DNA from 4 places in the Pseudomonas sp. LBUM1648 genome. Region 1 is predicted to be linked to each of the others. Evidence: predicted binding sites of a transcription regulator. Region 1 holds the regulator's gene; each other region holds the start of a gene.

What was found. Region 1 encodes FliA, which starts transcription of late flagellar genes. Its sites were predicted from a motif close to CTAAAGTTTNNNNNNNNNNNGCCGNTAA; they were not measured.
Region 2: flgM (flagellar biosynthesis anti-sigma factor FlgM) is a predicted target of FliA. The motif match lies at 2,891-2,918, and genes of this name have one in related genera.
Region 3: ACA043_RS00645 (methyl-accepting chemotaxis protein) is a predicted target of FliA. The motif match lies at 2,103-2,130, and genes of this name have one in related genera.
Region 4: ACA043_RS14075 (methyl-accepting chemotaxis protein) is a predicted target of FliA. The motif match lies at 2,349-2,376, and genes of this name have one in related genera.

Annotation. Positions count from the first base shown of each region.
Region 1 covers NZ_CP166808.1:1,786,578-1,791,265, forward strand. Annotated here, with positions in the region: gene flhF (flagellar biosynthesis GTPase FlhF) at 1-1,156, shown strand, start outside; gene fleN (flagellar synthesis regulator FleN) at 1,273-2,103, shown strand; gene fliA (RNA polymerase sigma factor FliA) at 2,100-2,840, shown strand; gene ACA043_RS08190 (chemotaxis response regulator CheY) at 3,007-3,378, shown strand; gene ACA043_RS08195 (protein phosphatase CheZ) at 3,396-4,184, shown strand; gene ACA043_RS08200 (chemotaxis protein CheA) at 4,239-4,688, shown strand, end outside.
Region 2 covers NZ_CP166808.1:4,888,844-4,893,531, reverse strand. Annotated here, with positions in the region: gene ACA043_RS22165 (MFS transporter) at 1-1,112, shown strand, start outside; gene ACA043_RS22160 (flagellar brake protein) at 1,178-1,924, opposite strand; gene ACA043_RS22155 (flagella synthesis protein FlgN) at 2,013-2,480, opposite strand; gene flgM (flagellar biosynthesis anti-sigma factor FlgM) at 2,529-2,855, opposite strand; gene flgA (flagellar basal body P-ring formation chaperone FlgA) at 3,016-3,777, opposite strand; gene ACA043_RS22140 (chemotaxis protein CheV) at 3,860-4,688, shown strand, end outside.
Region 3 covers NZ_CP166808.1:130,752-135,439, forward strand. Annotated here, with positions in the region: rRNA gene ACA043_RS00630 (23S ribosomal RNA) at 1-1,101, shown strand, start outside; rRNA gene rrf (5S ribosomal RNA) at 1,253-1,368, shown strand; rRNA gene rrf (5S ribosomal RNA) at 1,474-1,589, shown strand; gene ACA043_RS00645 (methyl-accepting chemotaxis protein) at 2,246-4,126, shown strand; gene ACA043_RS00650 (SRPBCC family protein) at 4,274-4,688, opposite strand, start outside.
Region 4 covers NZ_CP166808.1:3,075,679-3,080,366, forward strand. Annotated here, with positions in the region: gene pnuC (nicotinamide riboside transporter PnuC) at 1-486, opposite strand, end outside; gene ACA043_RS14075 (methyl-accepting chemotaxis protein) at 587-2,221, opposite strand; gene ACA043_RS14080 (undecaprenyl-diphosphate phosphatase) at 2,527-3,357, shown strand; gene ACA043_RS14085 (DUF1294 domain-containing protein) at 3,354-3,782, shown strand; gene ACA043_RS14090 (MmcQ/YjbR family DNA-binding protein) at 3,880-4,239, opposite strand; gene ACA043_RS14095 (LysR substrate-binding domain-containing protein) at 4,236-4,688, opposite strand, start outside.

The DNA.
Region 1 (4,688 bases):
TGAATTGCGCAAGACCCAGTCGCGTATCGTCACTGCACAAGCCGAACTGAGCCTGCGTGGCGAAGCCGACGGCAATAGCAATCGCCAGATCTTTGCCGGGCTGCCGTTGACCGCTGGCCTGCCGCTGACTGCCGCCGAACCGTTGAGCGAGCCGACTTACGCTGCGCCAGCGCGTCCAGCCCCGGCACCTGCGCAATCGTCTGGCGGTGTTGATCCGCGTGCACTGGATTCGATGCGTTTTGAATTGAACAGCCTGCGCGAGCTGATGGAAGTCCAGCTCGGCACCCTGGCCTGGAATCAGCTGCAAGGCAGCCGCCCGGCGCAAGCCAACCTGTATCGCCGTCTGCAACGGATCGGTCTGTCCGGCCCGTTGTCGCGCGACTTGCTGGCGATGATCACTGATATCGAAGAACCTCGTCAGGCCTGGCGCATGTTGCTGGCGCACCTGGCGCGGATGATTGCCGTACCGGAAGTCGAGCCGCTGGAAGAGGGCGGTGTGATTGCGATGGTCGGCCCTGCCGGCATGGGCAAGACCACCACGCTGGCCAAGCTTGCTGCGCGCTATGTGCTCAAATACGGCGCGCAGAACGTCGCGCTGGTGAGCATGGACAGCTTCCGCATCGGCGCTCAGGAACAACTGAAGACCCTGGGCCGGATTCTCAACGTGCCGGTAACCCACGTCGATCCGGGCCAGTCGCTGGTCCAGGCGCTGGATCCGCTGCTGCGCAAACGCGTGGTGCTGATCGATACCGCCGGCCTGCAAGCCAGCGATCCGGCACTGCGCATGCAGCTCGAAAGCCTGGCCGGTCGTGGCATTCGTTCAAAAAATTATCTGGTCTTGGCAACCACCAGCCAGAAACAGGTTCTAACCGCCGCTTATCACAGTTACAAGCGTTGCGGGCTCGCCGGGTGCATCCTGACTAAACTGGATGAAACGGCCAGCCTTGGCGAAGTGTTGAGCCTGGCGATCAGTCATGAATTGCCGGTCGCGTACCTGACCGATGGCCCACGGATTCCGGATGATTTGCATCTGCCGCGCCGTCATCAACTGGTCAGCCGCGCCGTCAGCGTGCAAATGCAGGAAGAACCCAGCGAAGAAGCCATGGCTGACATGTTCGCTGATATCTATCACAGCCCGACCAAGCAGGTAGGCTGAGGTATTCATGAACAGTTTTTGTACCTACATCGATGGTCTGCCACGCATTGTTCCGGTTGTGAACGCGCAGCCAGTAATGTGGCCTCCGTCTATGCAAGACAAGGTAAAGAAATAACATGGGCAGCATGCATCCCGTACAGGTGATCGCGGTGACCGGCGGCAAAGGTGGCGTCGGCAAGACTAACGTGTCAGTGAACTTGTCTCTGGCGCTGGCAGAGCTTGGCCGTCGGGTCATGCTGCTGGACGCCGATCTGGGGCTGGCGAACGTCGACGTTCTGCTGGGCCTGACGCCCAAACGCACGCTGGCCGACGTGATCGAAGGCCGCTGCGAGCTGCGCGACGTTTTGTTGCAAGGCCCGGGCGGGATCCGCATCGTGCCCGCTGCGTCCGGCACCCAGAGCATGGTTCACCTCAGCCCGGCGCAACATGCCGGTCTGATTCAGGCCTTCAGTGACATCGGCGACAATCTCGACGTTTTGGTGATAGACACCGCTGCGGGTATTGGTGACTCGGTAGTCAGTTTTGTTCGCGCCGCGCAAGAAGTGTTGCTGGTGGTCTGCGACGAGCCGACCTCGATCACTGACGCTTACGCCCTGATCAAGTTGCTCAATCGCGATTACGGCATGAACCGCTTCCGCGTCCTGGCCAACATGGCCCAGAGCCCGCAAGAAGGTCGCAACCTGTTCGCCAAATTGACCAAGGTCACGGATCGTTTTCTTGACGTGGCCCTACAATACGTCGGCGCCGTGCCTTACGACGAAAGCGTGCGCAAGGCGGTGCAGAAGCAGCGTGCGGTCTATGAAGCCTTCCCGCGCTCCAAGTGCGCGCTGGCGTTCAAGGCGATCGCCCAGAAGGTCGACACCTGGCCGCTGCCTGCCAACCCGCGCGGCCACCTTGAGTTTTTCGTCGAACGCCTCGTGCAGCAAACGGCAGGGCCTGTGCTATGACCGCCAGCGGTATGAATTACTACAAGAAGTCGGCACGTGACGCGCAGTACGAATTGATCGAGCGTTACGCGCCACTGGTAAAACGCATTGCCTATCACCTGCTGGCGCGATTGCCGGCGAGTGTGCAGGTCGAGGATCTGATCCAGGCCGGGATGATCGGTCTGCTCGAAGTCTCGACCAAATATGACGCCAGCAAAGGCGCCAGTTTCGAAACGTACGCGGGCATTCGAATCCGCGGCGCGATGCTCGACGAAGTGCGCAAAGGGGACTGGGCGCCACGCTCGGTTCACCGCAACACCCGTATGGTCAGTGACGCGATTCGTGCAATTGAAGCTAAAACCGGCCGTGATGCTAAAGATCACGAGGTTGCGGCCGAACTCCAATTGAGTCTCGACGATTACTACGGGATTTTGAATGACACCCTGGGCAGCCGCTTGTTCAGTTTCGACGACCTGTTGCAGGACGGCGAACACGAAGGGCTGCACGAGGATGGCGCCAGTGCTCATCTTGAGCCGTCACGCGATCTGGAAGATGAACGCTTCCAGGCAGCGCTGGCGGACGCGATTGCCAATTTGCCGGAGCGTGAGCGACTGGTGTTGGCGCTGTACTACGACGAAGAGCTGAACCTCAAGGAGATCGGTGAAGTCCTTGGCGTCAGTGAATCGCGGGTCAGCCAGTTACACAGCCAGTGCGCGGCCCGTTTGCGGGGGCGTTTGGGGGAGTGGCGAGCGCGCTGAAGGCAGTGTGGGGACACTGCGAACGAGGCTGGTGCGGTGATAAACGGCACCGGTCTTGCTCTGTTGTGCTCCAGACAGTCTTCGAGTGCTGCGCCGATTGATTGAAGTGGCGCGTCCAGGTGCTGGGCGCGTTTAAGACTGCTTGGAGGTCGAATTGAACAAAGACATGAAAATCCTCATCGTTGATGACTTCTCAACGATGCGGCGGATCATCAAGAACCTGCTGCGGGATCTTGGGTTCACCAACACCGTAGAGGCCGACGATGGCGTCACCGCCATTCCGGTACTCAACAGCGGCAGCATCGACTTTCTGGTAACGGACTGGAACATGCCGGGCATGACCGGTATCGATCTGCTGCGTCACGTGCGTGCCGATGAAAAACTCAAGCACCTGCCAGTGCTGATGGTGACCGCTGAAGCCAAGCGCGAGCAAATCATCGAGGCCGCTCAGGCCGGTGTGAACGGCTACGTGGTCAAACCTTTCACGGCTCAGGCGTTGAAAGACAAAATCGAGAAGATTTTCGAACGCATCGGCTGATGACGCGCGGGGGAGCTATGGAGCATAACGAATCTTCACAGGGCGATTTCGAATCGACCCTGAAAAAACACGCGGTCGAACTGGTCGAGAGCCTTGAAAAAGGCAGGTTCGGCGACGCTGTGCAACTGATCCATGAGCTCAATCAGACCCGTGACCGCGGCCTGTATCAGGAAGTGGGCAAGCTCACACGCGAACTGCACAGTGCGATCGTCAACTTCCAGATCGATCCGCACATGCCGCAGGCCGAGGAAGTGTCGCAAATCACCGACGCCACCGAACGCCTGGGCTATGTGGTCAAGCTGACAGAAGCCGCGGCCAACCGCACCATGGATCTGGTGGAAAGCGCCACGCCGGTGGTCAATGGTCTGGCTGAAGAAGCCCAGGCCTTGAGCACCGATTGGGGTCGTTTCATGCGTCGTGAAGTCGGGGCTGAAGAGTTCCGCGAACTGGCGCGCCGGGTCGACGGTTTTCTGTCGCGCAGCAGCACGGACAACCGTGCGGTGTCGAGCAATCTGAACGACATCCTGCTGGCTCAGGATTATCAGGACCTTACCGGTCAAGTGATCAAGCGTGTGACCCAACTGGTCACCGAAGTCGAAAGCAATTTGCTCAAACTCGTCCTCATGGCCAGTCAGGTGGACCGCTTTGCGGGCATCGAACATGACCGTGCGGCGATGCTTGCAGAAAAAGATCCACAAAAACATCTCTCGCAGGGTGAAGGTCCGCAGATTCATGCCGATAAACGAGAAGACGTTGTGTCCGGTCAGGACGATGTGGACGATTTGTTATCCAGCCTTGGATTCTAGAGTTTTTGAATTTTAGGTTTTTTGGGTTTTTAGACCTGTAGGAGCACCCCATTAATGAGCTTCGGCGCCGATGAAGAGATCCTTCAGGATTTCCTGGTTGAGGCCGGCGAGATTCTTGAGCAACTGTCCGAACAACTGGTCGAGCTGGAAAGCCGTCCGGATGACGCAGATCTGCTCAACGCAATTTTTCGCGGTTTTCACACTGTAAAAGGGGGCGCCGGCTTCCTTCAGCTCAACGAGCTGGTGGAGTGCTGTCACATCGCCGAAAACGTGTTCGACATCCTGCGCAAGGGTGAGCGTCGCGTTGATGCAGAACTGATGGACGTTGTCCTCGAAGCACTGGACGCAGTGAACAGCATGTTCAGCGAAGTCCGTGAACGTGCCCCGATCACCGCTGCGACTCCGCAACTGCTGGCTGCACTGGCACGTCTGGCCGAGCCGCAAACGGCGGATGAAGCCCCGGCTTCGCCAGTGGCCGAGATGATCGAGGAACTGGTCGTCGAG
Region 2 (4,688 bases), 3.1 Mb from region 1:
GTCTGGTGGACTGGCTGCCGGCGTGGCTGGTGCTGCGGACGATTGTCGGTCTGGGCATGATGTGCCAGTACATGGTGATCGAGAGCTGGCTCAATGAGCAGGCCGACGCCAATCAGCGCGGCCTGGTGTTCAGCGGCTACATGATCGCTTCGTATCTGGGGCTGGTGCTGGGTCAGTTGATTCTGGTCATGCACCCGGGCCTGGGCCTGGAACTGCTGATGCTGGTCGCCCTGTGCTTTGCGCTGTGTCTGGTACCGGTGACGCTGACCCGGCGGATTCACCCGGCGCCGCTGCATCCGGCACCGATGGAGCCGCGTTTCTTCATCAAGCGTGTGCCGCAATCGTTGAGCACGGTGCTCGGTGCGGGTCTGATCATCGGCTCGTTCTATGGTCTGGCGCCGCTGTATGCCTCGCAGCAGGGGCTGTCGACCGAGCAGGTCGGTCTGTTCATGGGTAGCTGCATTTTTGCCGGATTGCTGGTGCAGTGGCCGCTGGGCTGGTTGTCCGATCGCTATGATCGGGCGCTTTTGATCCGCTGCTTTGCCGGGTTTCTCGCGGTGGCGGCCTTGCCGCTGGCGATCCTGCCGCAGGTGCCGCTGGAGGTGCTGTTTGTGGTCGGCTTCCTCTGTTCGCTGGTGCAGTTCTGTCTGTATCCGCTGGCGGTGGCGTTTTCCAACGACCACGTAGAGGGTGATCGCCGGGTGTCGCTGACGGCCATGTTGCTGGTGACTTACGGGGTTGGCGCCAGTATCGGCCCGCTGGCCGCTGGTGTGTTGATGAAATTCTTCGGCAGTCAGAGCCTGTACGCGTTCTTCAGCTTCTTTGCGCTGGTGCTGGTATGGCGGATACGGCCGAAAGCCGTCACCAATCTGCATCAGGTCGACGACGCGCCGCTGCATCACGTGGCAATGCCGGACAGCATGTCCAGCTCGCCGCTGGTGGCGGCCCTCGACCCGCGTGTTGATGAGCAGGTGGTGCAGGAGCAGATGCAGAATACGGTCACGCCGGAACCAGAACCAGAACCTGAGATAGAACCGGAGTCTGAGCCGGCAGCAAGTCCGGATGACGACAGCGACAAACCCACCCCGGATATCAGTGGCGCCAGGCCTTGAAGCATCGCCGGAAGTAAAAAAGGGCAGTCCCGCCAAGGACTGCCCTTTTCATTTGCATGTTCGAATCACATGTCGTCTTTATCGAAACGCCGTGCTTCACGCTGCAACTGATAGACGAAGCGTTCAACGTTACGTGCCGCCTGACCACTGATGTTGTGGAAGCGCAGACCGGCAAACGTGATGTTGAGTTTTTCTTCGAAGTGCAGATAACGCAGTTCTACGGAGACCGGCTGATTGCCGAACAGCGGCGGGGCGATCATGCGGTCGTAGACTTGGCCCAGTTGCAGGCGCTCGGTGATGTCACCTTCGAAGCGCAGTTTGCAACCGGTGGCGGAAATATCCAGCAGCTTGCCGTTGATTGGCGCCTTGAGCTTTTCACCGCCCAGTTCGACGCCGACCAGGTCGGTCAGCTTCAATGCGGCGCGGAAGGCGTTGCGGCGTTGGTGGTAAACCACCTCGGTCGGCAGCTCGCCAGTGTAAAAGCGGTCGCCGTCGGATTCTTCGATGTTCAGCGTGCCGGTGCATTCCCAGGCAATGCGTACACCTTCATGAAAACCTTCGATCTTGAACGGTTCGCCGGCGAGCAGGAAGCGCTCGCCATCGCGCGGGATCATTTCGTCCAGAGCCATTGATGCGGTGTCGCGGTCGACTTTGATCAGGTAGGTCTGGAAACGCTGGCTGCGTTCATGGAACGTGATGATCAGCGGGTCGTGGCTATCTTGCAGCTGGCGCAGGTTGCTGGAGATTTCCAGTGGCGTGGTGAGCACCTTTGGGGGCTGCGGAGCATCATCCGCGCTTAGCGTGTTGGACACGGTTTATCACTCTCCAGACAAAATATGACGACTGGCCAGTATTTTGCCAGTATGTTTCGCGAGTTGATAGGGCTGGCGCATCAACGGCTCATGCCTGGCTGAATGTACGCGGCTTGGCGGGTTTGGCAAAAGTGCCGCTGGCGTCATACAGCGCTGGCGGTTCGCCCCCGTTGAGGATTTTCAGCTGATTGGCCGTGGCGGCCTGCTGTACCTGGATCGACTGGCCATTGTTGACGTTGGCCGCCTGGCATTGGGCGATGAGGTCAGTCAACAAGTCGCTCTTGCTGAGCAACTGCTCGCCGATGCTCGACTGGCTGGCGAGTTGCTCAAGACCCTGCCGATTGGTCGGCAGGTTGAGGCTGGCGAGGATTTCGCTGCGTTTGCGGCCATGCTGTTCAAGCAGAATGATCAATGCCTGTTTGCGCGCCAGAATTTCTTCCAGCAGTGGCATGTCGCGACCGTGCAAGGCGAGGGATTCGGTTTGCAGTAACTCCAGCAATTGTTGAGCTGGAGCAAAGTCGTCGATGATCAGTTGCAGTAAATTAGTGTCGTGCATGGCTGGCCTTGGGTTTTAAGCGTCCAAAAGCCTGGCGCAGGCAAAAGCCTAGCGCTGGGCTTCGAAGTTGAGCAGTTTGCTGGCTACACGGTTGCTGTCGACTTTATAGCTGCCATCGGCAATCGCGGCTTTCAACTCGGCCACACGGGCTTTGTCGACAGCAGGTTGATCGCGCAGCTTGTCAGTGACCTTCTGCAACTGTTGAGCCTCATTGCTGAGGTGTACCGATTCCCCGCTCTTTGCGGTACTGGCCGATTCGGCCTGGGTATTCAGCGGCGCGGAGGTGCCGGTTTCGGCGGTTTCCTTGGCGTTGCTGGTACGTGTACTGCCCGTAAGTGACGAGGAGCTGTTCAAACGGCTGAAATCGATGACCATGATAAAAACCTCTGGGAATTTGGACGCTTGCCATGTTTTCGGCCATCCCCTGGAAAACTTTAGGCCCATTTATCAATGAGCTTGCATGCGCCGGCGCGCGTCCTGCTGCGGCACAGTTTAGGGAAGCGACGGGGTCCGCGCCAGTTTTCTCATCAGCGTTTTACATGGCCACTTCCACCTGGCCCGGCGCGGTGACCTGCGCCTTGATGACTCGTTGGGAGTTAAGGTTTTTCACCCGGATCTGTTCTTTCAGGCCGCCATTGGCCAGGGCTTCACCGGGCATGCGCACGGCGAGCGTGCCGCTGCGGGCGGTGATGACCACTTGATCACCCTTGCGCACGACTTCGGCCTGTTCCAGATGCACCAGGGTAATGACCTGATCAGCGACCGTTGGTCGGGTTAATTTTTGCCCGATCGCTTCGTCCACCGACGTCAAGAAACCTTGATTGATCACGCTGACGTCGCGCTCGCGCAAGGTCACGTCCTGAGGTTCGATTATCCCGGCGCGTTTGAGCGGTCGGGTGGTGGTCACAATCTCGCGAAACAGGCGGACTTGAGCGGGCACGAACACCGTCCAGGGCGAGGCGCCTTCACAGCGAACCTTCACGGTTACCCGGCCCAGCGGACGTGCCGGACTCTCCAGAGACGCTGTCAATTCCTTGTCGCACATAGGCATGCGCATACGGGGGTCGAGCTGGTTGACTTCGATTTCGTAGCGGCCTTCCGTTTGACTGGTTGCCAGATAGTCTTCTACGGTGAACTCAAGAAAGCCCTGAGTGACGCCGATAAGCATGTCAGGCAAGGTAACCGCATCAGCAATGGCAGGGCTGCCGGCGAAGAAGAAGCAAACGGCGGACACCGCGCAAAGCCCTCTGCGAAGGGGAGATGTCAGGCGTCGGAAAAATGTCGTTTGAGCGTTCATACGAGTTAAAAAGCAAGCGCCGTGCCGTTTAGCAATGAATGTGCGTCGCAACAACACTTGGCGTTGGTGTAGGAGTCTGGGCATGGCTGGTGTAATGGATTCGGTGAACCAGCGCACGCAACTGGTAGGGCAGAATCGCCTGGAGCTGTTGTTGTTCCGTCTCGACGGCCAGCAGCTCTATGGAATCAACGTGTTCAAGGTGCGGGAAGTGCTGCAATGCCCGTCGCTTACGTTGATGCCCAAGTCCAGTCCTGTCGTGTGCGGGGTGGCGAATATCCGGGGGGCGACCATTCCGATCCTTGATCTGGCAATGGCGACCGGTTCCGGGGCGTTGAAAGACAAGAAAAATCCGTTCGTGATCATCACGGAGTACAACACCAAGACCCAGGGATTCCTGGTCCGCTCGGTGGAGCGCATCGTCAACATGAACTGGGAAGAGATCCATCCACCGCCCAAGGGCACGGGTCGCGATCATTACCTGACCGCTGTGACTCGGGTGGACAATCAGTTAGTCGAAATCATCGACGTCGAGAAGGTACTGGCCGAAGTTGCGCCAACGCCGGAAGCGATCTCGGTGGGTGTGGTTGATGTCGAGACGCAGACCAAGGCGTTGTCGCTGCGGGTGCTGACCGTCGATGACTCGTCGGTGGCGCGCAAGCAGGTCACGCGTTGCCTGCAGACGATCGGCGTCGAAGTGGTGGCGTTGAACGACGGCAAGCAGGCGCTGGATTACCTGCGCAAGCTGGTCGACGAGGGCAAGAAGCCGGAAGAAGAGTTCCTGATGATGATCTCCGACATCGAGATGCCGGAGATGGACGGGTACACCCTGACGGCGGAAATCCGCGGCGACGCGCGCATGCAAAAGCTTCATATCATCCTGCATACTTCGTTGTCTGGGGTATTCAATCAGG
Region 3 (4,688 bases), 1.7 Mb from region 1:
CACGAAAGTGGACGTATAGGGTGTGACGCCTGCCCGGTGCCGGAAGGTTAATTGATGGGGTTAGCTAACGCGAAGCTCTTGATCGAAGCCCCGGTAAACGGCGGCCGTAACTATAACGGTCCTAAGGTAGCGAAATTCCTTGTCGGGTAAGTTCCGACCTGCACGAATGGCGTAACGATGGCGGCGCTGTCTCCACCCGAGACTCAGTGAAATTGAAATCGCTGTGAAGATGCAGTGTATCCGCGGCTAGACGGAAAGACCCCGTGAACCTTTACTATAGCTTTGCACTGGACTTTGAATTTGCTTGTGTAGGATAGGTGGGAGGCTTTGAAGCGTGGACGCCAGTTCGCGTGGAGCCAACCTTGAAATACCACCCTGGCAACTTTGAGGTTCTAACTCAGGTCCGTTATCCGGATCGAGGACAGTGTATGGTGGGTAGTTTGACTGGGGCGGTCTCCTCCTAAAGAGTAACGGAGGAGTACGAAGGTGCGCTCAGACCGGTCGGAAATCGGTCGTAGAGTATAAAGGCAAAAGCGCGCTTGACTGCGAGACAGACACGTCGAGCAGGTACGAAAGTAGGTCTTAGTGATCCGGTGGTTCTGTATGGAAGGGCCATCGCTCAACGGATAAAAGGTACTCCGGGGATAACAGGCTGATACCGCCCAAGAGTTCATATCGACGGCGGTGTTTGGCACCTCGATGTCGGCTCATCACATCCTGGGGCTGAAGCCGGTCCCAAGGGTATGGCTGTTCGCCATTTAAAGTGGTACGCGAGCTGGGTTTAGAACGTCGTGAGACAGTTCGGTCCCTATCTGCCGTGGACGTTTGAGATTTGAGAGGGGCTGCTCCTAGTACGAGAGGACCGGAGTGGACGAACCTCTGGTGTTCCGGTTGTCACGCCAGTGGCATTGCCGGGTAGCTATGTTCGGGAAAGATAACCGCTGAAAGCATCTAAGCGGGAAACTTGCCTCAAGATGAGATCTCACTGGAACCTTGAGTTCCCTGAAGGGCCGTCGAAGACTACGACGTTGATAGGTTGGGTGTGTAAGCGCTGTGAGGCGTTGAGCTAACCAATACTAATTGCCCGTGAGGCTTGACCATATAACACCCAAGCAATTTGCGTCGAAAGGCCAGATTGCGGTGTGTGAAGACGAAACGAACCGAAAGTTCGATGTTCACAAAACACCGACAGCTGTCACATACCCAATTTGCTGAAGCGAGGCCAACCGGTCACGACTCAGTACCCGAATTTCTTGACGACCATAGAGCGTTGGAACCACCTGATCCCATCCCGAACTCAGCAGTGAAACGATGCATCGCCGATGGTAGTGTGGGGTTTCCCCATGTGAGAGTAGGTCATCGTCAAGATTAAATTCCGAAACCCCAATTGCGAAAGCAATTGGGGTTTTGTTTTAGTAGAAGTACCGATTTTTGCTGGCTCGTTACCGTGTTGACGGGCCAGATACAGAATTTCTTGACGACCATAGAGCGTTGGAACCACCTGATCCCATCCCGAACTCAGCAGTGAAACGATGCATCGCCGATGGTAGTGTGGGGTTTCCCCATGTGAGAGTAGGTCATCGTCAAGATTGAATTCCGAGACCCCTGTCTGCTAACGCAGACAGGGGTTTTCTCGTTTACAGGCTTGCTAAAAGTAGACGATCAAACAGCTTTGCGAGCCTTGCTGATACGGCACACCAGATGTAGACGCCAATCCCTGATAGTCCTCAATCAAAACATCCAAGTTTGCGAACATTACTTGTCCGCTGATACCAATGATCGAATACAAGCATGAAAATCTGCTCCCAGATATGACAAAGCCAGCCCCTGAACTTCAAGGGCTGGCTTTTTTATGCACAACGCATTCGCTTGGAACTGATAGCAGGCTGTTGGGCTGTTGCTGCGACGTTGCGCTTCGCGCATGTAGCAAAAATTCAGACTCGCGTAGGGCGCCACTCAGGACTCGATGGTCAGACTGCCCTTAAAGCTTACAGAATATGCAACTGGCGCCCAGGCATCAGTCAAAAAAACCACGCGGCGAACGCTCTAGCACGCCGTTCGGCGGGAATCTTCCGCAAATACCATCCATTTTCCGCACAGCGCTAAGATTTCTCCGACTCGTGCCGACAGACTGGTGAGACATGCGTGCACCAAATCAGAGCAGCCAGAAGAACGCTGCCTGCGCTGTACATGGAATGTTGCATCCCGGAACGCATCCCCACTTTTGCATAAGAAGTCCCATGAAATGAATCTCAAGTTCAGCCATAAAATCCTGTTGGCCGCCTCGGGCGTCGTGGTCCTGGCTTTCGCTTTATTCACGCTCTACAACGACTATCTGCAGCGAAACACCATTCGCCAGAACCTCCAATCCTCCGTGCAGCAGGCCGGTGATCTGACCGCCAGCAGCGTGCAGAACTGGATGAGCGGGCGGATTCTGGTGTTGGAAAACCTTGCGCAGAACGTTGCCCATCAGGGCAAGGATGCCGATTTCCCGGGCCTGGTTGATCAACCGGCCTTCACCTCGAACTTCCAGTTCACCTACGTCGGCCAGGCCAACGGTGTATTCACCCAGCGCCCTGACGCGAAGATGCCGGACGGCTATGACCCACGTCAGCGTCCTTGGTACAAGCAGGCGGTAATCGCCGACAAAACCATGCTGACGCCGCCGTACATGGCGGCGGTCGGTGGCCTGGTGGTGACCATCGCCATGCCGGTGAAGAAGAACGGCGAACTGCTCGGTGTGGTCGGTGGTGACCTGAGCCTGGAAACCCTGGTAAAGATCATCAACTCGGTGGACTTCGGTGGCCTCGGCCATGCGTTCCTGGTTAGTGCCGATGGTCAGGTGATCGTCAGCCCGGACAAAGATCAGGTGATGAAGAACCTGAAGGACATCTATCCGAACTCCAGCGTACGCATCGAGAAGGGCAACCAGAACGTGCTGCTCAACGGCCAGGAACGCATCCTGTCGTTCACCCCGGTCAGCGATTTGCCGAATGCTCAGTGGTACATCGGTCTGTCGATCGATCGCGATAAAGCCTACGCCGCACTCAGCCAGTTCCGTACTTCGGCGCTGATTGCCATGTTCGTTGCGGTGGGCGCAATTGCGCTGCTGTTGAGCCTGTTGATCAACGTGTTGATGCGTCCGCTGACCACCATGGGCCGCGCGATGCAGGACATCGCTCAGGGCGAGGGCGATCTGACTCGTCGTCTGGTCGTAGAAAGCAAAGACGAATTCGGCGAACTGGGCAGCTCGTTCAACCAATTCGTTGAACGGATTCACGCGTCGATTTCTGAAGTGTCTTCGGCAACCCGTCAGGTTCATGACCTGTCGCAACGGGTGATGGCGTCGTCCAACGCTTCCATCGTCGGTTCGGACGAACAGAGTGCGCGCACCAACAGCGTGGCCGCGGCGATCAACGAACTGGGCGCCGCCACTCAGGAAATCGCCCGCAACGCCGCCGATGCTTCGCAGCACGCCAGCGGCGCGAGCGAGCAGGCCGATGACGGTCGCCAAGTGGTTGAGCAAACCATACTGGCAATGACCGAGTTGTCGCAGAAGATCAGCCTGTCGTGCACCCAGATCGAAACCCTGAATGCCAGCACCGACAACATCGGACACATCCTCGATGTGATCAAAGGCATCTCGCAGCAGACCAACCTGTTGGCGCTCAACGCGGCCATCGAAGCGGCACGTGCCGGTGAAGCCGGGCGTGGCTTTGCGGTGGTGGCGGACGAGGTGCGTAACCTTGCCCATCGCACCCAGGAGTCGGCGGAAGAGATCCACAAGATGATCACTTCGTTGCAGGTCGGTTCGCGTGAAGCGGTGACCACCATGAACGCCAGTCAGGCGTCCAGCGAGCAGAGCGTTGAAGTGGCCAACCAGGCCGGTCTGCGTCTGGTCAGCGTGACCCAGCGCATTGGCGAAATCGACGGTATGAACCAGTCGGTAGCGGCCGCCACTGAAGAGCAGACCGCGGTGGTGGAAACCCTCAACGTCGACGTTAACCAGATCAACCTGTTGAACCAGCAAAGCGTGGCCAACCTCAACGAAACGTTGAAGGATTGTGATGCGTTGTCGCAGCAGGCCAACCGCCTGAAGCAGTTGGTCGACAGTTTCAAAATCTGACCTGAAGTCAGACCGCGTTATCGTTCATCGCGGGCAAGCCCGCTCCCACAGGATTCTTGGCGAACACGAAATGTGTGAACGACTTGGACTCTGTGGGAGCTGGCTTGCCAGCGATAACGGTAGCTCAGTCACCGCCAAACCAAAGCATTAAACAAACAGCTTCAAAACATTCCCCATCGCATCATCGGCAAACCCCTGCACAAAATCCTTGAACCCCGGCAGCGCCTCGGCCCCACCGCTGGCAGGCTCGGCAATGATCGTCCAGGTCGCCCGCGACTTCCCCGCACCCAACGGCTCCACATTCATCGCCGCCCACAGATTGGCCACGCCCAAGGTGTTGTAGATCGTTGTCCAGGTCATGCTCCGCGCCTGTTCATCGCGGGAGTTGAGTTGCTCGACCACCACGTTGCCGTCCTTGAAGCATTTCTTGCGCAGCGAGGACACGCCCTCGCCGGTCAATTCAATGTGCGACAGCGCCGGGATGAATTGATCGAAACCGCCGAAGTTGCCGACCACTGCCCAGACTTGCGCGGCGTCTGTCGGCACTTCTACCGAAGACACA
Region 4 (4,688 bases), 1.3 Mb from region 1:
GGCGGTCAGGTAAAGCCCCTTGTAGAGGAACAAGCCGACAAAAATCACATCAAGCACAAACCACAGTGCCCAGCATTGCAGGCGTTTTTGTGCCATCCATAACTGCGCGACCAGGCTGAAACCGGTGAGCGCGGCGTCCAGCCACGGTTGCGCGGCGTCAGTCCAGTGGGCCATGGCCGCCCCGAGCAGGACACTGCCGACAGCGCCAACACTCAGGCCAAGCAACACCGAGCGAGTATCCAGACGCGTCACCTCGCGCCCGTCATGCATCGTCCCCGCACGCGTCCACTGCCACCAGCCGTAGAGTTGCAACGCGGCGTAGATTACTTGCAGCAACATGTCCGAATACAGCTTCACTTCAAAGAAGATCCAGCTATAGAGCAACACCATGACCAGCCCGATCGGCCAGCACCACGGATTCTGTTTGACCGTCAGCCACACGGCGATCACACCGAGAGCGGCGGCAAACAGTTCAAGCCCGGACATGGGGGTTCCTTGGGGGAGTTGAAGACGGGGGCGGATTGTACCGAGAAAACCTGTGGGAGTGAGCCTGCTGAAAATTTAGCTCGCTCCCACAGGTTATGTGTTACACGCGGAACTGGCGCAGGAGGTTGTTTAACTGTTCGCTCAATTGTCCGAGTCGCACGCTGGCGACACTCGACTGCTCCGCCGCCAGCGCCGTGCTGTGAGACAAACCGGCCGCTTGCGTGACATTCTGATTGATGTCCTCGACCACATGCGCCTGTTGCAGTGTGGCACTGGCAATTGACGCATTCAGGCCATTGAGGTTGCGCAGTGCCTGGCCGATGGCATTCAGGCTTGCACCCGCCAGCCCGGCCTGTTCAATGGTCAATTGCGAAGCTTTGCTGCTGTCGCCGATCACCTTGACCGCCGCCTCGGAGTGGTTTTGCAGGCGCTCGATCATCGACTGGATTTCCGCCGTCGACTTCTGCGTACGCTGTGCCAGCAAGCGCACTTCATCCGCGACCACGGCAAACCCTCGGCCCTGTTCGCCAGCCCGTGCCGCTTCAATGGCCGCGTTGAGCGCCAGCAGATTGGTCTGCTCGGCAATCGAGCGAATCACTTCCAGCACACTGCCGATCTGGGTGCTTTCGGCGGCGAGGGTACGAATCACTTCCACCGCCTGATCAATGGTGCCGGACAGCTTGTCGATCTGTTGCAGGCTGCCGTCGATGTTGATCTGACCCTGTTGCGCCTGCGCCTCGGCGTCACGCATTTCAGCGGCCGCATGTTCGGCGTTTTTCGCCACATCCTGCACGCCGTAGGTCACCTCGTTGATTGCGGTGGCCACCAGTTCCATCTGTTGCGATTGCTGCTGGCTGCGTTGCTGAGCCTGGGAAGCATCATTGCCCAGTTCGCTGGACGACTGGCCCAGCGCACTGGCCGACACCTGCAACTCGCCAATCACTCCGCGCAATTTGGCGGTGAAAGCGTTGAAGTGATGTGCGAGCTCCGTGACTTCATCCTTGCCGTGGGTATCGAGGCTGCGGGTGAGGTCGCTTTCGCCGCTGGCGATGTTGGCCATGGCGTTCACGGTTTCCTGCAACGGGCGCACGATGCTGCGCGCGATCATGATGACCAGCAATGCCATGATCAGGGCAATCACCAGGCCGATCACCGTCGCCTTGATCATCTGGCCCTGAAATTCGGCCTGCACATCATCGACATAAACACCGGAACCGAGCACCCAGCCCCAAGGCTCGAACAGTTTCACGTAGGAGGTTTTAGCCACTGGCTCACTGGCGCCCGGTTTCGGCCACCGGTAATCGACCATGCCGGCGCCTTTGCTCTTGGCGATGGCGACCATTTCGTTAAACACGGCAAAACCATCCGGATCGCGGATCGCCGAGAGATTCTGGCCTTCAAGCTTGGGATTGGTCGGGTGCATGACCATGACGGGCGTGAGGTCGTTGATCCAGAAATAGTCGCTCTGGTCGTAACGCAGGCCCCGAATGGCGGTGAGTGCCTGTTTCTGCGCGGCTTCCTTGGTCAGGGTGCCAGCTGTTTCCAGATCGTGGTAGTAAGTCAATAAACCACTGGCGGTCTGCACCACGTGCTGGGTTTTCTGGGCCTTGGCTTGGTACAGGTCGTCGTGAATCTGCTTGAGCATCAACACGCCCAAGGTCAGCAACATGACCACCGCCACAATCAAGATGAGCCACAAGCGTCGGCTGATCGACACACTGCGCAAGCTGTTCATAACGCTGTCACTCCGGATTCTTTTTCTTGTAATAAACGACCGCCAGCATCCAACCACGATTCCGTGGGCGGGCATACGCGACCCAAGTCGTATAACGCGGCAGCGCTATTAAGGCTTGTCTGTTAGGATTTCGGCCCCGCGCGTGAAAACCTGAATCCAAGTTGCTATTTCACGGAATTTTGACTGTTTCGTGTGGATCCTGTGTGCGCGGAATCGGTACAGCAACAACCAGCTACGCTGATCGCAGTGAACGAAAGAAAAATACTATCGGGGCATGCCGGCGTGCATCGCTCTTTGGGGGATTGATGGATCTTTGGATGGCCTTGCAGGCACTGATACTAGGCGTTGTAGAAGGGCTGACGGAGTTTTTGCCCATTTCCAGTACCGGACACCAGATCATCGTTGCCGACTTGCTCGACTTCGGCGGCGAACGAGCCATGGCGTTCAACATCATCATCCAGCTCGGCGCGATCCTCGCGGTGGTCTGGGAGTTTCGTCGCAAGATTCTCGATGTGGTGGTTGGCTTGCCGACGCAACCCAGCGCGCGGCGTTTCACCGCCAACCTGCTGATCGCTTTTCTGCCCGCCGTGGTGCTGGGCGTGATCTTTGCCGATCTGATCCACGAGTACCTGTTCAACCCGATCACCGTCGCTGCTGCGCTCGTGGTGGGCGGCATCATCATGTTGTGGGCTGAGCAGCGTCAGCATGAGGTGCACGCGGAAACGGTCGATGAGATTCGCTGGACGGACGCGCTGAAAATCGGTTTCGCCCAGTGCCTGGCGATGATTCCCGGCACGTCGCGTTCCGGCTCGACGATCATTGGCGGCCTGTTGTTCGGCCTGTCGCGCAAAACAGCCACCGAGTTTTCGTTCTTCCTCGCGATGCCGACCATGGTCGGTGCTGCGGTTTACTCGGGCTACAAGTACCGCGATCTGTTTGTGCCGGCGGACTTCCCGGTGTTTGCCATCGGGTTCGTCACCGCGTTCATCTTCGCCATGATCGCCGTGCGTGGGTTGCTCAAGTTCATCGGCAGCCACAGCTATGCGGCATTTGCCTGGTACCGGATCGTGTTCGGCCTGGTCATTCTGGCGACTTGGCAGTTTGGCTGGGTGGACTGGTCGGCGGCCAAGCCATGAATGATTCCCGCGCACGCCGCCCTGAAGGTCGCCCGTCCGGTGGCAGTATTCAAAACCTCAAGCTGAAGCTACTGGTGCTGCTGATTGTCTGCGCGCTGCCGGTGTTCGGATCGCTGTCGATGTGGTTGCGCGGGATCTCGCTGGTCCCGCTGGCGGCGTATGGCGTCGTCAGCGTGCTGGCGTTCTTTATGTATTGGGCCGACAAGCGCAAGGCCCGCACCGATGCGTGGCGCACGCCGGAAAACATCCTCCACGCAGTGGAACTGGCCGGGGGGTGGCCGGGCGCGCTGGTCGCCCAGCAAGTGTTCCGGCACAAGACGCGCAAGGTGTCGTTTCAGGTGCTGTTCTGGGTGATCGTCGTGTTGCACCAGGTGTTCTGGATTGATCAGCTGTTTCTCGGTTCGAACCTGTTATCACTGTACTGACAAAAATCCCCCCGTGTAGGAGCTGCCGAAGGCTGCGATCTTTTGATCCTGAAAATCAAAAGATCGCAGCCTTCGGCAGCTCCTACAGGGATCGGGTTTACAGCAATAATCCGATCTGTGTCTTTTTGGGCAACTTGCCTACTACCAACTGATGCGAGCGTTGCAGCAACCCCTGCAACTCCTCGGCGCCCAGCGGGTAGGGCGGGTGCATGATGATCCACTGCGCCCGCGCCAGGTACGGCGCCGGGTGAATGCCCGGGCGGTCGCAATGGCCGAGAAACAGATCCTTGTCGACCTTGAACGCCAGCGAATCTCCGCGCAGCCCCTGCAAGGCAAACATCTTGTTGCCGGCAATCGAAAACACGCGCACGCCACCCCACTTGTAGTCTTCGCGCGCACCGGGTAATCCCAGGCAAAACGCGGCAACGTCCGCCTCGCTCATTTTTGCCTTTTTCATAACAACCGCTCCCCACAGGCATTGAACGATTCGACCAGATGATCGATCCACGCGCGCACCGCCGGCATCACCCCGCGACGATGCGGATAGACCGCTTGCAACCAGCCACCGGGCAGCGACCACTCGGGTAGCAATTGCACCAGTGTGCCGTTTTGCAGTTCCTCCTCGCAGTACATCATCGGCAGCAATGTGAAGCCCTGGCCGGCCAGCACACAGGCCTTGCGCACAATAAAGTCATCGATGCCCAGCCGAGCTTCCATGTTCAACTCGAAACTCTTGCCCTGTTGATCGAACAACCGCACGTGAACCATGCGATCGGCCTCCAGAGCGCCAAGCACCGGCAGACTCCTCAGATCCTGCGGATGGCTGATCGACTGCCCCTGAGTAAACGCCGGGCTGGCCACCACCACCATTTGTGCCTGACGCAGACGCCGGGTCACCAGCAACGG